DNA from 2 places in the Paraburkholderia sp. USG1 genome. Region 2 is predicted to be linked to the other one. Evidence: predicted binding sites of a transcription regulator. Region 2 holds the regulator's gene; the other holds the start of a gene.
What was found. Region 2 encodes LexA, which represses DNA repair genes until DNA is damaged. Its sites were predicted from a motif close to ACTGTATNNNNATACAGT; they were not measured.

Region 1: a site for LexA is predicted at 2,059-2,076, ahead of NE850_RS23695 (ATP-dependent helicase). Genes of this name have one in related genera too.

The regions. Positions count from the first base shown of each region.
Region 1 is NZ_JAMWXW010000018.1:145,116-148,522, reverse strand. Features, by position in the region: gene NE850_RS23720 (MATE family efflux transporter) at 1-216, opposite strand, end outside; gene NE850_RS23715 (hypothetical protein) at 215-400, shown strand; gene NE850_RS23710 (RNA-binding S4 domain-containing protein) at 500-718, opposite strand; gene NE850_RS23705 (hypothetical protein) at 1,046-1,498, shown strand; gene NE850_RS23700 (hypothetical protein) at 1,616-1,879, shown strand; gene NE850_RS23695 (ATP-dependent helicase) at 2,118-3,407, shown strand, end outside.
Region 2 is NZ_JAMWXW010000015.1:195,532-198,938, reverse strand. Features, by position in the region: gene NE850_RS21215 (universal stress protein) at 1-425, shown strand, start outside; gene NE850_RS21210 (DUF2939 domain-containing protein) at 487-1,137, opposite strand; gene NE850_RS21205 (hypothetical protein) at 1,234-1,578, opposite strand; gene lexA (transcriptional repressor LexA) at 1,712-2,362, opposite strand; gene NE850_RS21195 (sulfate ABC transporter substrate-binding protein) at 2,678-3,407, shown strand, end outside.

The DNA.
Region 1 (3,407 bases), on a different contig from region 2:
CAGCGTGACCACCACGAAAAACAGGTTCGCGCCGAGGCCGCCGGCTGCGAGTGCGTCCGGGCCGAGCGAGCCGAGCAGGATCGTGTCGGTGACACCCATTGCCATTTGCGAGAGTTGCGCGATGGCGAGCGGCGCGGCGAGCCGGGCGGTGTCCGCCGCGTGGCGGGTCAGGGTTGGCGGCCTTGCGGCCACCCGGGTGAAGCCGGATTGAGTCATGGAGCGCCTGGCGGCGGAAGTGGCGATAAGCGGCAACGAGCGGCAACAAGCGAACGACAAGCACGACAGCGGGCGCGGCATTCGCGCGAGCGGTGGCGAGGGCGGCGGCTCGGTGAGCCCTGACGAAAGCACGGGACAATCGCCAGCCGAATGTGTCAGCCGATTGTTTATCTGTCGAAACTGACAGCTTATTGCCTGGGCGCCGCGCTGTCGATGGACGAAGCACGATTTTGGTGCGTGCGATCCTCCGGGTTCCCGGAGTTGCGTGGCGACGGCCTGCGGGTCAAGCCTCGTGGACCGCAATCCGCGTGTCGCCGAGCAATACGACTTGGCCCGCGCGGATTTTGCAGGTTTTACGCGTTTCGACCCGGCCGTCGACGGTGAGCGCACCGTCCGCCACCATCATTTTTGCCGAGCCGCCGCTGTCCGCCAGCCCGGTTATCTTCAGGAGATTGTGCAGTTCGACGTAGTCGCCGGTGAGCGTGAAATCAAGGTTGGGCATGGCGTTTGCGCCTTCAGGCAAAGGGTTCGCATGATAAGCCAGAAGCTTGCCCTGGATGAAGTTCGAGGTGCGCGCCGAAATCGCATGCATTTCGCGTGAGTATCTGCAAGCAGATGTTATGCGCTTGTCAGAAAGTGAAACGTTGCGTAACACCGGTCGGAGGAATCGAACTTCACTCGTAAAGTGCAGGTCAGTGGGAAAGCCTGCTGGATTTATCTGGCAGCGAGTAGACCGGGCGAGGCGCGCAGAGGGCGCTCACACAGCGACTCAGGAATGTGCAGACCGGACAGGTCGCCCGCGTCACAACAACTTTAGAGAGGATTAGCCATGACCCAGATTCGTACGCTTCTGATCAGCACCGCCCTTAGCGCCGCCGCTTTCGCGGCTACCGCAGCCGTCGCGCAGACTGCGCAACCGGCAGAGGGTGCCAATGGCCAGCCGCAGGTCCAGATGCAAGGCGCCGACGTGGCCCCCGCCGCGCAGGGCGTGCAGCCGGTGACGCCGCCGCCTGCGCGTCTGACGGCGTCGGGTTCGACCGACCCGCTGGTGCAGAAGCGCGACGCCAATGCCCAGGCCAACGCTGAATATCGTGCGTCGAAGAAGGCATCCAAGGCGGAACTGAAGGAACAGCAGAAGGCAGCCAAGTCGCAGTACAAGGAACAGGTGCGCGGCGCCAAGATCAACCAGAAGGCGGACAAACAGGCCGCCAACAACGAAATGAAGATGGACATGCAAGGGCAGGCGGCCGACCAGTCGGACGGCGCTGACGTCAAGCACTAAGACTGAGCGGCAGAGCGGCAGAGCGGCGGCGCAACGGCTTGGACTGCTGCCGCCGCTTTGACGAACTTGCTTTGACGGACCGCGAGGTCCGCGCATCTCGTTTGATGGAGGTATCGCATGAGAATCACCCAGTCCGTGAAGTCCAGGATCTACGCCGCGTTGATCGCGGGTTGCCTGTCTTCTGTTGCCTTCGCGCAGGCTAGCGATCCGGCCACGGCGCCGGTCACGCATGCCGACAAGAAGGCGGCCAAGGAGCAGTCGAAGGCGGACAAGAAAGCGTCCGTCGCACAAGCCAAGGCCGACAAGAAGAAAACCGACGCGCAAGCTGACGCCGACAAGGCCAACGCCGACGCGAATGTGAAGGACGCGAAGAAGCAGTAGCAGGTTTCGCGGTAGACAAGACCGCGGCGCGGGAGCGGCTGTTCCGTTGTGGCTTCAGATCAGAGAATGGTCCGTGCGCTTTCACGCCACGGGCCATTTTTTTGCGCTCAATTGATATACGGCGGGATAAACGTCGCTGATGAAGCACGGTCGAAAAAAAGGGGCGCTTGCCCATCGGGGTTGTATGGATATACAGTGTGCGTCGCCATACTGAATCCACCCACCGCCCAAACCGATCGTGCTCTCCGTCGCCGAATCCCCGTCGTTCGATACCGCCGCCTGGCTGGCCAGGCTCAACGACGCGCAGCGCGAAGCCGTCGAATACGGCGCCGACACGCCTACGGCGCCACCCGGCGCATTGCTGGTGATCGCGGGCGCCGGCTCGGGCAAGACCAACACGCTCGCGCATCGGGTCGCCAATCTGGTCGTGAATGGCGCCGATCCGCGCCGCATCCTGTTGCTGACCTTTTCGCGCCGCGCCGCGCTCGAAATGATTCGCCGCGTCACGCGCATTGCCGGCGCGGCGCTCGGCACGCGAGCCGCGCTCGCGCAAGGGCTGACATGGTCGGGCACGTTCCACAGCGTCGGGGCGCGGCTGTTGCGCGAGTACGCGGACCTGATCGGCCTCGCGCCGGCTTTTACGATCAACGACCGCGAGGATTCCGCCGACCTGATGAATCTGGTGCGCCACGAGCTCGGTTTGTCGGCGAAAGAGCGGCGTTTCCCGGCCAAGGGCACGTGTTTTGCCATTTATTCGCGCGTCGTGAACACCGGCGCGTCGCTCGGCCAGGTGCTCGACAAGGCGTTTCCATGGTGCCGCGAATGGGAGGCCGATCTGCGCATGCTGTTCGCTGCTTACGTCGAGGCGAAACAGAAACAGAGCGTGCTCGATTACGACGACCTGCTGCTTTACTGGTCGCATATGGCCGCCGAGCCGGCCATCGCCGCCGACCTGTCGGCGCGTTTCGACCACGTGCTGGTCGACGAATATCAGGACACCAACCGGCTGCAGGCGTCGATCCTGCTCGCGCTGAAGCCGGACGGCCGCGGCCTGACCGTGGTCGGCGACGACGCCCAGTCGATCTACTCGTTCCGCGGCGCCACGGTGCGCAACATTCTCGATTTCCCCGCGCACTTCGATCCACCGGCCAAACAGGTCACGCTCGAACGCAATTACCGGTCGACTGCGCCGATTCTGGCGGCGTCGAATGCGGTGATCGAACTGGCCAGCGAGCGCTACACGAAGAATCTGTGGACGGACAAGGCGTCGGCGCAGCGCCCGCGCCTCGTGAGCGTCGCCGACGAAGCCGATCAGGCGCGCTACGTCGTCGAACAGGTGCTCGAAGCGCGCGAGCAGGGCATGAAGCTCAAGTCGCAGGCGGTGCTGTTTCGCGCCTCGCATCACAGCGCCGCGCTAGAAATTGAACTGACCCGGCGCAACATTCCGTTCGTGAAGTTCGGCGGGTTGAAGTTTCTCGATTCGGTACACGTGAAGGACGTGCTCGCCGTGCTGCGTTGGGCGGAAAAT
Region 2 (3,407 bases):
CGCGCGAAGGCCGCAAAGCGTTGCGTTGCGGCGCCGACCTGGCGATGGATCTGAAAGCCGAAACTCACCTGTTGTCGGTTGTCGACATGCGTTCGAGCATTGCGCAAAGCGCGGGCCTGCTGACCGATGTGGCTTGCGGCAGCTTCGAAAAGACCGCCCGCGACATCCTCCAGGAAGGCGTGGACTGGCTCACCGAGCGAGGCGTGAGCGCACAAGGGCATTTCGCGTTCGGCCATCCGATCGACGAGATCGCCAACCTCGCCAATGAATTGCATGTCGACCTCGTGGTGGTCGGCCACCGCTGCCGTACGGGCTTGTCACGTTGGTGGATGGGTGCGGGTAATACGCCGCTGCTCGACCGCGTCTCGTGCAGCATTCTGGTGGCCTGTTCTTCTGCGCAGGAGCAACAGCAAGCGGCGGCTTGACGCACGGTCTCGGGGAGGGTGTTTGACTGGCCGGCCGCCCAAGCCTGACGACATCAGACGGTCATTCGTTCAGATTGACCGCGGCCAGCTTCCATGTGAATACGCCCTCGCGCTGAAAGATCGCCGAGTAACGTGCGTCGCCGGCGCCATGCTGGTACGTGACGACGAACTCGTTGATGCCGCGATAGCCCGCGGTGGTTTGCGGCGGTTGCGGGGGCGCGGCGTTGCCATTGCCATTGGCTGCGGTGCCAGTGGCGGGTGCTGCCGGCGCGGGTGAAGTCGCTGCGGCATCCGATGGAGTGTTCGTGGCAGCCGGCACGGGCGGCCGCTCGCCCGGATCGCCGCGCGGCGGCATGCCGTTCAACAGGGCCGCCACGCCGTCTGGGGTGGCATAGGCATCTACGAGCGGACCAATCAGCGCAACGCCGATCATCGCGCCAATGGCGGCCAATGGATTACCGTTGCTGTGTGCGTCGAGACGCCGTGTCAGCAAGCCGGCGACCTGCTGCTTCAGGCTCTCACGCAGCGCGGGAAAATCGACGTACTGATTGACCGTTTGCGCGTCGCGCGCATCGGCCGCGCGTTTGAGATTGTTCAGCGCAATATACGGCGTCGCGTACGCGAACCCGAGCGCGGCGATCACCACAATCACGAGCAGCGTGACGATCAGCGGCCGGGTAGCGCCGCCTTTGGTGCGTTTCAGAACGGCCATCGAATGGGGCTCTCCGTCAGGTGTGATCTAACGTGGACCGCCGCCACGCAAAAACGATCCCATGCGAAGCAATATCGCCACCCGATTGAAGGCCGATCAAGACTCGAATACCGCACCACGTAAGTTTGCTTCGTCGGCAATGCAGCGGTCGATCATGCGGCATACGGCGTCTACCGTGCCGACCATGATGAGCCGCGATGGGCCGTGATAGACACGCACCGGTGCGCGCCGCGCCGGCTCGGCCGTATTCAAACCCGAATTCAACGACACGCGGGCAAACGCCGGCAACGACGAGGGCAGGCTCGACGCGCTAGCAGGCGAGTCGAATAACGACGGCGTGCTGGCCGTGGACGCCTCGATCAATGAGCAGGGCACCAGCTTGCGAAGATGGCGCAGACGACCGAACTGGCGAAAAGGCAGCAGGCGGGCAAGGCGTTCCATGAGACTCTCCAGACGATGCAACATTGATGCGGCGTTGGCGTGGCTTTCTATTCTGCCGAACGGGCAAGACGGGGCTTGGAACCAGGGGCTTGGAACCAGGGGCTTGAATTCCAGGCGCCTGGAACCAGCGTGCTTAGAACTCGCCGGGGCGAATCAGCCCGACGGCGATACCCTCCAGCGCGAACTCCGCACTGCCGGTTTCAACGAAGATGTTTTCGTAATCGGGGTTCTCGGCGATCAGTTCGAGCCCGTTCGGCCGGCGCTTCAGGCGCTTGACCGTGACGTCGTCGCCAAGCCGGGCAATGACGATCTGGCCGTCTTTGGCTTCGCTCTTCTTTTGCACCGCGAGCAGGTCGCCGTCGAAGATGCCCGCGTCGCGCATGGACAGCCCGCGCACCTTCAGCAGGTAATCGGGCTTGCTCGAGAACAGCGCCGGGTCGCACGCGTAGTGCTGCGAGATATGTTCCTGCGCGAGGATCGGGCTGCCCGCGGCAACCCGCCCGATCAGCGGCAGCGACAGTTGCATGATGCTGGCGTGCGGCAGCGTGAACTGGTGCGGCGAATCTTCCGGGCCGGCCAGCAGGCGGATGCCGCGCGACGCGCCCGCCGCGAGCTCGATCACACCCTTGCGGGCGAGCGCGCGCAGATGTTCTTCTGCCGAGTTGGCCGAGCTGAAGCCCAGTTCGGCGGCGATCTCCGCGCGGGTGGGCGGAAAGCCGGTGCGTTCAATAGCCCTGCGGATCAGATCGAAAACCTGCTGCTGTCGTGCGGTGAGTTTGGTCATGGCGCCACTGTATGGATGAACAGGTGACTGTATTTTTATACAGTATCGGGCGCAATTCAAGCTTTACTTTAAGTTCGTGCCGAAGGGTGGCGTTGCAGCGTCGTCAAAAGACGCTCCAACACCCGTTTTCGTGCCGCAACGCCTTATCCAGCTGCCATTACCACTTTTGCGTATTAAAGAATGAATAAACATTATTTTTAATGATGAAAGCGCTTCGATAGACTGGCCTCCGAGTTGGCGCTCATGTGCACGTGACCGCGACGCAGAGCAACACCACACGCTGTTTCAGCGAATTACGACGCGGAGAAAGTTGACATGAATCACCAAGGTACGGGGCTGGCGGGCAGGACGAAGAAACTCATCGTGGCGCTGGCACTGGGTGCGGCGGGCGCGCTCGGCGCGATGGCACAGGCACACGCTGCCGACACGACGCTGCTGAACGTGTCCTACGACCCGACGCGTGAGCTGTATCAGGACATCAACCAGGCGTTCGGCAAGGAATGGAAGGCGAAGACCGGCGACACGATCACTTTCAAGCAGTCGCACGGCGGCTCCGGGGCGCAGGCGCGTTCGGTGCTCGATGGTCTGCAGGCCGACGTCGTGACGCTCGCGCTCGCTTACGACATCGACGCACTGGCCAACAAGGGGCTGCTGGACAAGGGCTGGCAGAAGCGTTTGCCGGATAACGCATCGCCCTACACGTCGACGATCGTGTTTCTGGTGCGTAAGGGCAACCCGAAGCACATCAAGGATTGGGATGATCTGATCAAGCCGGGTGTCTCGATCGTCACGCCGAATCCGAAGACGTCGGGCGGCGCGCGCTGGAACTACCTCGCTGCCTGGGCGTACGCCGAGCATCAGCCGGGCGGCAATGACCAGAAGGCCAGGGAATTCGTCGGCAAGCTCTACAAGAATGCCGGCGTGCTGGATTCGGGCGCGCGCGGCGCGACCACCAGCTTCGTGCAACGCGGTATCGGCGACGTGCTGATCGCGTGGGAAAACGAAGCCTTCCTGTCGCTGAAGGAATTCGGTCCGGACAAGTTTG